One region of the Pseudonocardia adelaidensis genome, then DNA from elsewhere that is predicted to be linked to it. Evidence: riboswitches for the same ligand, from Rfam matches in the RefSeq annotation. Region 1 holds a riboswitch; the other holds the start of a gene.

Region 1 (6,547 bases):
CGACGACCTCGCGATCGTCGGTTACGACGACATCGAGTTCGCCGAGGCCGCGGCCGTGCCGCTGACGTCGGTGAGCCAGCCCCGGCAGTTGCTGGGCCGGACCGCGGCCACGTTGCTCCTCGAGGAGGCCCGGGCGCCGGAGGACCACCAGCACCAGCAGGTGGTCTTCGCCCCCGAGCTCGTGGTGCGCGCCTCCACCCGCCTGCGCCCGGCCAGCAGGCCCGCGTGACGGGGACCGCCCGGCCGGGATGATCACTTTCCCGGGACCCGCGTCGAGGGGCCCAGGGCCTATCGGTACCGTCTGGCTCCACCGATTGGGGGAAGGGGTCGACGATGGCGTGGTGGTCGCGCGAGGGACGCGATCGTGGATCCGCCCGCCAACGCGGCCCGGAGGACGTCGCCGCGCTCGCCGCGCGCAACGCTGACGGCGTCAGCTACTTCGCGGTGGGGCGGGTGTCCGAGGCCGTGCCCCGGTTCGAGGACGCCCACGAGGGGTGCATCGGCTCGCTCGGCGGCGACCACCCGCACACGCTCACGGTGGCAGGCAACCTCGCCGCCGCGCTCGTGGCCGCCGGTGACCGGCGCGGGCTGGAGCTGATGGCCGCGAACCTCACCGACCGCGTGCGCGTGTTCGGCGCCGACGACCCGCGCACGCTCACGGCCGCCGACGCCCTGGCCTCGGCCTACCGCCTGGCCGGGCGGGCCGATGAGGCGGTCGAGCTGTCGACGCGCGTCACCGCCGACCGCCGCCGGATCCTCGGGCCCACCCATCCCGACACGCTCGTCTCCCGGATGGGGATGGCCCTCGCCCGCGCCGCCGCGGGGGACGTCGTGTCGGCGCTCACCCTGCTCGAGGTCACGCTGCACGACTCGGAGCAGGCCCACGGCCCCCGCCACGCGCACACGATCGCCCTGCGCGCGAACGCCGCGGGCTGCCTCGCCGCGCTCGGCCGCTCCGACGAGGCCGTCGCGCTGTTCCGGCAGGCCTTCGCGGACTCGTCCGCGCTGCTCGGTGCGAACCACCCCGACACCGTCGCGCTGCACGACGAGCTGCTGAGCGTGCTTCAGGACGGGGAACCGCGCAACGCCGCGAGCAGCTCGGCCTCGACCTCGGCGAACCGCGTCGAGGTGATCAGCTCGACCTGACGGGGGCGCGGCAGGTCCACCACCACCTCCCGCCGCACCCGCGTGGGCCGCGGCCCGAGCACCACCACCCGGTCGGACAGGAACGCCGCCTCGCGGATGTCGTGGGTGATCAGCAGGACGGTCCACTTGAAGCCGGCGCGGACCTCCTCCAGCCAGGTCTGCATGTCGGTGCGGGTGAGCGAGTCCAGCGCGCCGAACGGCTCGTCGAGCAGCAGCACGGCCCGGTCCTGCACGACGGTGCGCAACAGCGCGGCCCGCTGGCGCATCCCGCCCGACAGCTCGTGCGGCCGCGCCGACTCGAACCCCTCGAGGCCGAACGGCGCGAAGAGCGCGCGGGCCCGCTCCCGCGCGGCGCGCCGCGGCACCCCGGCCACCTCGAGGCCGAGCGTCGTGTTGTCCAGCACCGTGCGCCACGGGAACAGCAGGTCGCGCTGCGGCATGTAGGCGACGTGGTCGACGCGCCCGGTGGCGTCGGCACCGTCCACCAGCACGCGCCCGGCATCCGGCGTCTCCAGCCCGGCGATCACGTTGAACAGCGTGGACTTGCCGCAGCCGCTCGGCCCGATCACCGAGACGAACTCGCCGGGCGCCACGTCGAACTCCACCCCGTCCAGCACGGGGAGTGGGCCCGGGAACGACTTGTGCAAGCCGTCCACCACGAGCTTCACGTCAGCCACGGCGCCACCACGGGATCACGAGCCGCTCCACGGCGTAGGTCAGCAGGAACAGCGCCACCGACAGCAGCGCCGTGACCAGCACGGCCGCGAGCACGAGGTCGGTGCGGAAGGAGTTCTTCTGGACGCTCATGAAGATGCCCAGCCCGGCCGTCGCGCCCACGTACTCGGCGAAGATCGCGCCGGTGACGGCGTAGGTGATCCCGATGCGCAGCGCCGTGAAGAACCGGGGCATGGCGCCGGGCAGCCGCACGTAGCGGAACTGCTGCCAGCGCGAGGCGCCCATGCTGCGCAGCAGGCTGGTGGCCTGCCGGTCGGTGGCGGCGAACCCCTCGACGAGCCCGACCGTGATCGGGAAGAACGTCACGAGGGCGATCACCACGACCTTCGGGAACAGCCCGAACCCGAACCAGATGATCAGCAGCGGGGCGATCGCGATGATCGGAAGCGTCTGCGAGGCGACGAGCAGCGGCGTGAGGGCGCGGCGCAGCCACGGCGAGAAGTCCACCGCCACCGCGATCGCCCAGCCAAGCGCCAGCGACACCGCGAACCCGACCGCGGTGACCTGCACCGTCGGCAGCGTGTTCGCCCAGATCTGGTCGCGGAACGCCCAGCCCTGCTCCAGCACCCGCAGGGGCGAGGGCAACACCTGCGGGCGCACCGCCGCCGCGGTGACGGCCCACTGCCACGCCACGAGCCCCGCCACGACGAGCACCAGCGGCGGCAGCACCCGCGGCAACACCCGCGAGTCAGGCCGGCGGCGCGACGTAGTCATCGCTGAACCAGGTGGTGAAGTCCGGGCGTTGGGTGAGCGGGGCCCCGTCCGGTCCGGTCAGCGCCCCCGTGCCGAACACCCAGCCCGAGTACCCCGTCCACTTCTCGAGCGTCTGGGTGCCCACCCGGCCGTTCTCGTCGCGCAGGAACCGGTCGGCGAGCATCTCCTGGCTGCGCCGGACGAGGTCCGGTTCGGTGAACGTGCCGGGGTTGGCGTCGATCAGGAGCTGGGCCGCGCGGTCCGGGTCGTCGGCCGCGAGCTGGTAGCCGCGCTGCGCCGCCTGCACGAACTTCGCCGCGAGGTCGGGGTGGGCCTGCAGCCATGGCGAGTTGCCGATGAGCAGCACGTTGTAGGCGTCCGGGAACCCGTAGTCGGTGTAGGAGAACGTCTTGAGCGGCTGCCCGCGCATCTCCGCCTCGATGCCCTCCCATGCGACGAACGGCTCCGTGAAGTCGACCTGCCCCGCGTAGAGCGCCTCGTACGCGGCGGTGCCGAGGACGACCGTCCGGAACGTGCCCGTGCCGCCCGCGTCCCGGATCACCGCGCGCATCTTGGGCTCCTCGTACGCCGCGCCGAAGCCGCCGTAGGTCTTGCCGTCGAGGTCCTTCGGCGACGTGATGTCGGCCCGGTCGGCCCGCACCGCGATCTGCGTGGCCCAGTGCTGCAGCACGGCCATCACGGAGGTGATGTCCGCGCCCGCCGCCTTCGAGAACGTGAAGGAGTCCTGGAAGCTGATGCCGAACTCCGCGGCGCCGGAGGAGACGAGCGTGTCCGGAGAGGTGTTGTTGTACGGCAGGAACTGCACGTCGAGGCCCGCCTCGCGGAACCAGCCCTCCTGCTGGGCCACGAACAGGCCGGTGTGGTTGGTGTTCGGCGTCCAGTCGAGTGCCACGCGGATCGGCTGCGGCCCGCTCCCGCTGCCGCAGCCGGCCAGCACCAGTGCCAGCACGGCCGACAGGGCCGCCAGCGCTCGGGCACGTACGGGTTTCACCAGTTCCTCCCTACGCCGGTACTAACCGGGTCAGGTACGAACGGTCAGCGGCCGGTCCTGCCGCCCTCTCAGCCTCGGAACGCGAGGCTCCCGTGGGGTCGGCACGACAATACGTCGTACCGCCCGATCGTGCGCACCCCGCCGCTCTCAGCGCGCCGCACGTTCCCGCTGGAACGCCCGTTCCCGCTGGAATACCGTGAACAGGAACAGCAACGACGGCACCAGGAGCAGGGCCCCGAACCCGAGGACCCACAGCACCGTGGAGAGCACCGCGGGGTCTCCGGCCGCCGCGGCGACCGTCAGCCCGGGCAGCACGGTCGGGTACTGCGCGACACCCCACCCCCAGAGCACCGCGGTGACGGCCAGCGCGGCGGTCAGCCGGACGAGCACGTAGCGGCGGGCGACCAGCAGCCCGAGCGACGCGACGCCGGCGAGCACGCTGACCACGGCAACCGGGAGCGCCGGACCCGTCAGCCCGGCGAAGAGGCCGGGCGCGTCCGCGTGGACGACCACCAGCGCGGCGATCGTCGCGATGCCGACGAGCACGCCGGTGCCGAGCGCCCGCATGCGGAAGCCCTCGGTGAGCCGCTCCCGCCCGGCCCGCCGGGCGTCGGCGCACAGGTAGACGGCGGCGAGGTAGGCCGTCGTCCCGACGGCGAGCACGCCTGCGGTGACCGACGTCGGGTTCCACCAGCTGCCCATCACGTCGCCCGCGCCGATCCGCGCCGGCACGCGCCCGGACGCGACGGCACCGACGGTGGTGCCGAGGAAGAACGGCGTGACCAGCGAGGAGAAGGCGAACGCGGCACCGTACGCGCGCTGCAGCGCGAGCTCCTCGCTCGCCTTGCGGAACGCGAAGGCGGCTCCTCGGGCGATGATGCCCAGCGCCGCGAGGGTGAGCGGGATGTAGAGGGTGGCGGCGAACGGGGCGAACGCCGCCGGGAACGCCGTCCAGAACAGCGTGATCACGAAGATCAGCCACACGTGGTTGGCCTCCCAGACCGGGCCGATCGAGTGCTCGATCAGGTCGCGCTGCGGCCTGCCGCGCTCGGTGCCGCCCGCGAGCAGGTCCCACAGGCCGGCCCCGAAGTCGGCGCCGCCGAGCAGCGCGTACAGGGTGAGCCCGACCCAGAGGATCGCGAGCAGCGCGTCCGCCGCGCTCACCGCTCGGCCTCGCCGGGGCGCCGTGACGCGGGACGCTGTGATACCGGGAGCTGTGACACCGGTTCTCCCGCACGCTCCTGGGGCGCCACCGGACCGCGGCGGGCCAGCCGCCGCAGCACCGTCACCGTCGCGACCGTCAGCACCGCGTAGACGGCCAGCACCATCAGCAGACCGGCCACGAGCCCGGGGTGCGGGTTGACCGCGTCACGGGTGAGGAGCACGCCGTAGACGACCCACGGCTGGCGGCCGACCTCGGTGACCACCCACCCGGCCTCGAGGGCGAGCGCCGCAGCCGGCCCGGCGAGCACGGCGGCGCGCAGGAACCACGGCGATCCGGGCAGGTCCCGGCGCCGCCACCAGCTCCCCGCCTGCCACGCGCCGAGCGCGACCAGCGCGAACCCGATCCCGACCATGAGCTGGAAGCTCAGGTGCACGACGTTGACCGGCGGCCGCAGGTCCGGCGCGGCCTGGTCGAGGCCGAGCACCACCGCGTCCGGATCCCAGTGCGCCAGCAACGAGAGCGCGTTCGGGATCTCCAGCGCATAGCGCAGCTCTCCGCCGGTGTAGATCCCGCCGAGCGAGAGGGGCGCCCCGGCCGTGGTCTCGGAGAGCCCCTCGATCGCCGCGAGCTTGAGCGCCTGGTTGTCGGCGATGAAGTGCGCCGCCCAGTCGCCGACCACCACCTGCACGGGGGCGAGCACGGCCGCGACGGTGAACGGGACGAGGAAGCCGAGCCGGTGGTGGCGGTCCCGGCGGCCCCGCAGCAGCCCGACGGCGTAGACCGAGGCCATGCCGAACCCGGTGACCATGAACGCGGCGACGATCATGTGGACGGTCTGCGGGGGCGTCGCGGGGTTGAACATCGCCCCCCACGGCCGCACACCGGTCACCCGGCCGTCGACGAGGTCGAAGCCCCGCGGCTGGTTCATCCACGCGTTCGCCGTGACGACGAAGAAGGCCGAGGCCACCCCCGCCACGAGCACCGGCACGCCGGTGAGCACGTGGATGCGCGGCGGCAGCCGGTCCCAGGCGTACAGCCAGATCCCCAGGAAGATCGCCTCGATGAAGAAGGCGAACCCCTCCAGCGCGAAGGGCAGCCCGATCACGTCGCCGAAGGTTCCCATCAGGCCGGGCCACAGCAGCCCCATCTCGAAGCTGAGGATGGTGCCCGACACCGCACCGACCGCGAACAGCACACCCATGGAGCGGGCCCAGGTGCGGGCGAGCCCCTCCCACGCCGGGTCCCCGGTCCGCAGCCCTCGCCACTCCGCGAAGACGGCGAGGCCGGGCATGCCCACGCCGAAGCAGGCGATCACGATGTGCCACCCCAGCGAGAACCCCATCTGCGTGCGCGCAGCCACGAGGTCTCCCGGGGTCGCGGCCACCACGACCCATTCCGTAGCGCCCACGCACCACCCCCGGTCGTCGGGGCAGGGCTACCCGCGGAACTCCGCGCCGCACCATTGCGTTTGGGCTGGTGGAACGGCAGTGCCGGTTATCACAGTCGCCGCCTCTCCGCAGCGACGCGCGATCGCTCGCCGCGCGCAACGCCGTGACCTGCGGAAATCGCGCCGAGGCCACCGGCCCTCGGACCCGGTGCTACTCCGAATCTGAGACGATCTCAGGGGCCGTTGAGATAAGGTTGATCTCGTAGGGGTTCCACCGGCGATCAGCCGGTCAGCGGTAGGAGAAACGACCGATCTCGACTCCCGGAAACGGGAGCCGTCCGGCGGGGGCGCAACACCGGACGACTTCAGCGGGAGCTGGCACCGGCCGCACCGAGGATCGGTTGACCCG
Region 2 (6,547 bases), on a different contig from region 1:
CGGCGCGACGAGCGACCCGTGGTGCACGCGCTGGCGGCCCTGGAACTGCGGAGCCTGGGCCTGCGCGCCCCGCGCACACCCCCGGACTGAGCCCCTGCCGGACTCAGGCGGACACCCTGAACCTCTTGTCGTCGGACAGGGGCGGGCGGCCCTCGCCGTCGGACGGGTCGTCCTCGCGGATGCGCACGGTGTACTCGCCGGGCTCGAGGGTCACCGTGAAGGTGAACGGCGAGAACCGCTGGCCCTCCGCCGTGCTGGTGAAGCCCTTCTCGACGAGCGCGCCGTCGCGCAGCACCTCCCAGAGCACGGTGGCCTCGAACACCGCCGACTCGCCGCGCACCTCGACCGCCCGGCCGACCCGCGCGCCGTCGGCGGGCGAGTCGATCTGCACGAGCGAGCGCACCGCGTACGGGTCGCCGCGGGGGACGGGCGCGGACGTGTTCACGGCACCCCACAGCTCGGACTCGGTGGCTCCGTCCACGACGATCCGGACCGGGTCCGTCGACCCCATCGCCGCCTGCACCGTGTACACCAGCTGCTGCACGGTCAGCTCGGCGAGCTCCGCGCCCACCTGCGCGGACCGGGCCCCGGCGAGGTCGACCACGATGGCCCCGCCGTCGCGGTGGACGGGCTCCCGCAAGGTGGTGCCGCGCGGCCAGTGGCTGTGGTAGTCGGGGTCGGTGCCGGTGGGAGCCGCGAGCATCTCCCGCACGGCGGCGCTGGCCGGGTCGCTCGTGACCACCGAGTGGAACTCCCGCTGCAGCCGGGGACCCGCCGGGGTCTCGGCGACGTAGTACACGGGCACCGCGACCCGCTCCCCGCGGTCCGGCTCGGCCGTGGGTGCCGGTGCCACCGTGGGTGGCGGCGCGGGTGCCGGTGCCGGCGTGGCGGCAGTGGGGTCCGCGGCGGGCGCACCCGCCGACGGCACCACCCGCTCGGGAGCGGAGCCGCCGCAACCGCTCACGAGCAGCACGAGAAGGACGGGCACCCACCCCGGTCGCCGGGCCATCGGACCACCTCCGGACGCAGGTTCCCGCGTGCGGGCCGGCGCATGCGATCGGCACGCCGCACCCACCCGGGTGCCCCGTCGGGATCGGGCGGGGCTCAGGCCTCGACGGCGGGGGACGAGGCCTGCGCCCAGTAGCGGCGCGGGATCCGGCCGGCCTGGCGGGCCGCCCGGCCCGCCTCCACCGCGAGGCGCATCGCGTGGGCCATCCGCTCCGGGTCGCCCGCGCGCGTGACGGCGGTGGCGAGCAGCACCGCGTCGCACCCCAGCTCCATCGCCTGCGCGGCCTCGGACGCCGTGCCGATGCCGGCGTCCAGCACGACCGGCACGCCGGCCTGCTCCACGATCATCTCGATGTTGTGCGGGTTGCGGATGCCCAGGCCCGTGCCGATCGGCGAGCCCAGTGGCATGACGGCCGCGCACCCGACGCCCTCGAGCTTGCGCGCGAGCACCGGGTCGTCGTTGGTGTAGGGCAGAACGGTGAACCCGTCGTCGACCAGCTGCTCCGCGGCGTCGAGCAGCTCGATGGGGTCGGGCAGCAGGGTGCGCTCGTCGGCCACCACCTCGAGCTTGACGAGGTCGGTTCCGAGGGCCTCCCGGGCGAGGCGTGCGGTGAGGACGGCCTCGGCGGCCGTGCGACAGCCCGCGGTGTTGGGCAGGACCTCGATGCCGAGGCGCCGCAGCAGGTCGATCACGCCGGTGCCGGTGACGGCGTCGATCCGCCGCATCGCCACGGTGGTGAGGGCGGTGCCGGACGCCACCAGCGCCCGTTCGAGGATCTCCAGGTTCGAGGCCCCGCCCGTCCCCATGATCAGCCGGGACGGGATCTTGCGGTCGCCCACCAGCAGCGATTCGTCCATGGTCATCCTCCCTGCACCGCCGTCAGCACCTCCACGCGCGCCCCGTCGGCGAGCGCGACGGTGGGCCACTCGGCCCGTGGCACGACCTCGCCGTCGACGGCGACCGCGACCCCGTTCTCGGGAGCTCCGAGCACGGCGAGCGCGTCGCGCACGCGCGCGCCGTCGGCGAGCTCGCGCTGCTCACCGTTGATCCACACCTGCACCTGCTACCTCCTTGCGAGCGACAAGCGGGCCGGGTCTGCGGCGCGCACCGGGTCCGGGACGGGGTGGCCGCGCAGCAGCGCCAGCACGGCGTCGGCGGTGACGGGCGCGAGCAGCATCCCGTTGCGGTGGTGGCCGGTGGCCACGAGCAGGCCGTCCGGACCGAGCGCGCCGATCAGCGGCAGGTTGTCCGGGCTGCCTGGCCGGAGCCCCGCGGCGCTCTCCACCAGCGCGTACTCGGCGATGCCGGGCAGGATCCGCTCGGCGTCGCGCAGCAGGTCGCGCACCCCGCCGACGGTGACCTCGGTGTCGAAGCCCTGCTCCGCCTGGGTGGCCCCGATGACGAGCCCGCCGTCGTCGCGGGGTACGACGTAGACCGGCCGGCCGTCCACCAGCGCGCGCACGGTGCGCCGCGGCGGCGGGAAGGCGCCCGCGCGGTGCGCGATCCGCAGGATCTCGCCCTTGACCGGGCGCACCAGGCCGTCGAGCACCGGGTGCAGGGCGGCCGAGTACGCGCCCGCGGCGACCAGCACCGTCTCCGCCTCGACGTCCCCGCCGTCGGTGCGGACGCGCGTGACCCGCGCGCCGTCGTCGACGACCGCACGGGCCGCGTGTTCCACGACCGTGACGCCTGCCCGCTCGGCCGCCGACCGCAGGGCGGCGAGCAGCACCCGGTTGTCGACGGCGAGGTCGCCCGGCACCGAAAGGCCGCCGCGCACGTCCGGCCCCAGCGCGGGCTCGAGGCGGCGCAGCTCCCGGCCCGAGAGCCGCTCGACGTCGCGGCCGAGGCGGCCCAGGAAGCCGGCCAGCGACTCCAGCTCGGCGCGGTCGCCGGTGCCGGTGGCCGCGACCACCGTGCCGTCGGTGCGCAACCCGGCGGGGCGCCCGGCCGCGGCCTCCAGCTCGGCGGCGAACCCGGGCCAGCGCCGCACCGCCGCCTCGCCCAGCTCCAGCAACGCCTCCTCGCCCGGCCACGCCTCCGTGACGGGCGCGAGCATGCCGCCCGCCACCCACGACGCGCCGGATGCGGGCGCCGGATCCAGCACCGTGACCCGCAGGCCGGACGCGGCCGCACGCCACGCACAGGACAGGCCGATCACGCCCGCCCCGATCACCGTCAACGAGTTCGACATCATCTCCGCTCCCTGCGCCGGCATGACCCGGATCAGGTTCGACGGTCGGGATCTGTCGGATCCCCTCTCAGCCCGCAGTACGGGCTCCCGTGCGTCACCTGCCGTTCACCCTACGCCCCGCGGCACCCGTCCGCGTAACGTCGTGGGGCGTGCCTGCCCTCGACGGCGCCACCGTGCGCAAGCGACTGGACGACGCCCGCCTGTACCTCTGCACCGGGGCCCGCCGCCGCACCGGCGACCTCGCGGAGTTCGCCGACGCGGCCCTCGCCGGCGGCGTCGACATCATCCAGCTGCGGGACAAGGGCCCGGACGGACCCCTCGAAGCCCGCGACGAGCTCGCGGCCCTGGAGGTGCTCGCCGAGGCGTGCGCCCGCCACGGCGCGCTGCTCGCCGTGAACGACCGCGCCGACGTCGCCCTCGCGGCAGGCGCCGACGTCCTGCACCTGGGCCAGGACGACCTACCCGTCCGATGGGCCCGGAAGGTGGTGGGCGACGAGGTCGTGGTCGGGCGCTCGTCGCACAGCCCGGACGAGAGCGCGGCCGCCGCCGACGAGCCGGGCGTGGACTACTTCTGCGTCGGCCCCTGCTGGCCGACCCCCACGAAGCCCGGCCGCCCGGCACCCGGCCTCGACCTCGTGCGCACGGTCGCGGGCCGCGCGCCGTCCCGGCCGTGGTTCGCGATCGGCGGCATCGACCACGCCAGGCTCGACGAGGTGCTCGCCGCGGGAGCCGAGCGCATCGTCGTGGTGCGCGCGATCACCGAGGCGGAGGACCCACGCGCCGCGGCGGCGGCGTTCGCGGCGGCGCTGCGCGGCTGACCGCGCCCGGCACGGTCAGCGCGACCGGAGCGCGCGGCGGGCCGCCCAGCGCGCCCGGTACCAGCGGATCGTCCAGAGCCAGCTCAGCCGGTCGGCCCGGCGGTACCGGCGCGCCGCCAGCGGCCGCCTCCGCCTGCTGCGGTGGCTCGTCGTCGCGGTCACGCGGTCGATGGGCGGGCCGCGCAGGACCGAGTCGTCGTCCAGGTCGTCGTTCAGCTCAGCGACGAGCACCCAGGCGGAGCCTGGACGGGCGCCCGACCGCTGCCAGACCCGTTGTCCTGGTGCAGCACCCATCACCGCGGCGGAGTTCACGGAAACCAGCGTCCCGCCCAGCCGCGCGGAAGTCGTCACGGCTCGCGGCCATCCTCACTACCGGCTGGCTGCAGTGCGGTGGGCGGGACTGGCAGGGGGTGGCCCCGTTCGCGAGCCGTAAGGATCACCGCCCCGGGTCCGGGGATAGCGTCCCCCCGTGCCGGCCACCGCCCCGACCAGATCGCGGATCTCCCGGGGCGATCTGACAGCCGTGCTCGCGGCGGCGCTGGTCGTGGTACTCGCGGCGGTGGTGGGCCGGGCACTGCTGGCGGCCGGGGTCGACATCTTCCTGCCGTTCCCGCCGCTGCTCGCCGAGTGGCTGCCGCACATCGGGCCGGGGACGCCGGCGGCGGTCGTCGTCGCGGTCCTGGTCGTGGCCAACGGGCCCGGGCTCGCGGACCGGCTGGCCTGGCGGCCGCTGCTGGGCGCGGCGTACGCGGCCGCGTTCGTGTGGACGCTGGCGCTCGCGCTCGTGGACGGCTGGCAGCGCGGGGTGGTCGAGCGGCTGACCAGCAGCCAGGAGTACCTGCACGACGTGCCCCGCGTGACCGACATCGGCGCGATGCTGCGCACGTTCGCCGACCACATACTCACCGACCGGCCCGGCTTCTGGACCACGCACGTGGGCGCGCACCCGCCCGGGGCGCTGGTCACGTTCGTCTGGCTGGATCGGCTCGGGCTCGGCGGCGGCGGTCCGGCCGGGCTGTTCGTGATGCTGGCCGGGGCATCCGCCCCGGTCGCGGTGGCCGTGGCGGTGCGGGCGCTCGGGGCCGAGCCGGTGGCGCGCCGCGCGCTGCCGTTCGGCGTGCTGCTGCCCGGTGCCGTGTGGGTGGGGGTCTCGGCGGACGGGATGTTCGCGGGGGTGCTCGCCTGGGGCGTCGCGCTGTTGGCGGTCGGGGCCGTGGGGCGCGGCCCACGGGCCGACCTCGCCGCGCTGGCCGCCGGGGTACTGCTGGGCTGGTGCCTGTACCTGTCGTACGGGCTGGTGCTCGGCGGGCTGCCCGCGCTCGCGGTGCTCGCGTCGACGCGCAGCGTGCGGGCGGGCGCGCTCGCCGCCGTCGGGACGCTCGGGGTGGTCGGCGCGTTCACCGCTGCCGGGTTCTGGTGGTTCACGGGGTTCGAACGCGTCCAGGTGATCTACGCGGCCAGCATCGCGGAGACCCGTCCCTACGCCTACTTCGTGTGGGCGAACCTGGCCGCGGTGCTGCTCGCGCTCGGTCCCGCGGTCGTGGCCGCGGCGCGGCGCGCCCCTGCCCTCCCGTCCGGCGTCGCGCTCGTCGCCGGGGCCGCCCTCGCCGCGATCCTGATCGCCGACGTGTCCGGCATGAGCAAGGGGGAGGTCGAGCGGATCTGGCTGCCGTTCGCCTGCTGGCTCGTGGTCCCGTGTGCGCTCCTGCCGCGCGCGCGGTACTGGCTCGCGGCGCAGGCCTGCCTGGCGCTGGTGATCAACCACCTGCTGCTGACGGTCTGGTAGCCCACCCGTAGAGGAACGCGCACGCCCGCCGTGACGGTCTCGACGATCTCCTCCTCCGTCGGCACGGCGCCCCGGTAGGACGGGTTGCCGACCGCGATCATCCGCATCAGCTGGAGGGCGGCGCGTTCCGGGTCGTCGGTGCGCAGCAGACCCCGGTCGGCCAGCTCGCGCAGCCGCTCGGTGAGCGCGCGGAGGACGCGCAGCGGCCCGGTCTCCAGCCACGCGTCGATCGCCTCCTGGGGGATGTGCCCGACCTCGGCGTTGACCTGGCGGACCAGCGCGAAGTGCGCGGCGTGCTCGGCCCGCACCGGTCCCGCGAACGCGATGCCGAACTCCACGAGGTCCGGCTCCGGGTCGACCACCCGGTGCAGGTAGCGCTCGATGATCGCGATCTGGGCGTCGGCGGCCCGCGTGGCGCTGTCCTGGATGACCGCGCGGAAGAGCTCCGCCTTGTCGGTGAAGTGGTTGTAGACGGTGCGCGTCGACACCGTGGCCGCGGCGGAGATCGCGTCGATGCTCGCGCGGGTGTACCCGTCGCGGGCGAAACACCGCGGCGTGCACGGCGGGGTACGCGCCGTCGAGCAGCTGCGCCTGGTGCTGGCCGAGGTGAAGGTCGCGACCGTGCGCAGCCAGGTGGCGCTCGGCACGTTCACCGACTTCGAGCTGACCGAGCCGGGCGAGCCCGGCCGGTGCCGGCCCACCGAGCACGAGGAGAAGGCGCTGCACGACATGGTGGGTGAGCT

Evidence for each region. Region 1 has a riboswitch for thiamine pyrophosphate ahead of ABEA81_RS07780 (ABC transporter substrate-binding protein). Riboswitches for the same ligand answer to the same signal wherever they lie in the genome.
Region 2: it holds a riboswitch for thiamine pyrophosphate, as region 1 does, so the genes downstream of both, thiO (glycine oxidase ThiO) here and ABEA81_RS07780 (ABC transporter substrate-binding protein) in region 1, are expected to answer to the same signal.

The regions. Positions count from the first base shown of each region.
Region 1 is NZ_BAABJO010000005.1:63,821-70,367, reverse strand. It holds gene ABEA81_RS07800 (LacI family DNA-binding transcriptional regulator) at 1-229, shown strand, start outside; gene ABEA81_RS07795 (tetratricopeptide repeat protein) at 334-1,146, shown strand; gene ABEA81_RS07790 (ABC transporter ATP-binding protein) at 1,065-1,823, opposite strand; gene ABEA81_RS07785 (ABC transporter permease) at 1,816-2,595, opposite strand; gene ABEA81_RS07780 (ABC transporter substrate-binding protein) at 2,570-3,586, opposite strand; TPP riboswitch at 3,577-3,690, opposite strand; gene ABEA81_RS07775 (cytochrome d ubiquinol oxidase subunit II) at 3,734-4,750, opposite strand; gene ABEA81_RS07770 (cytochrome ubiquinol oxidase subunit I) at 4,747-6,159, opposite strand.
Region 2 is NZ_BAABJO010000010.1:250,026-256,572, reverse strand. It holds gene ABEA81_RS16280 (hypothetical protein) at 1-90, shown strand, start outside; gene ABEA81_RS16275 (Gmad2 immunoglobulin-like domain-containing protein) at 104-1,009, opposite strand; gene thiG (thiazole synthase) at 1,105-1,872, opposite strand; gene thiS (sulfur carrier protein ThiS) at 1,869-2,069, opposite strand; gene thiO (glycine oxidase ThiO) at 2,073-3,203, opposite strand; TPP riboswitch at 3,193-3,301, opposite strand; gene thiE (thiamine phosphate synthase) at 3,350-4,018, shown strand; gene ABEA81_RS16250 (hypothetical protein) at 4,034-4,249, opposite strand; gene ABEA81_RS16245 (hypothetical protein) at 4,488-5,804, shown strand; partial or broken gene ABEA81_RS16240 (TetR/AcrR family transcriptional regulator C-terminal domain-containing protein) at 5,873-6,310, opposite strand; gene ABEA81_RS16235 (hypothetical protein) at 6,279-6,547, shown strand, end outside.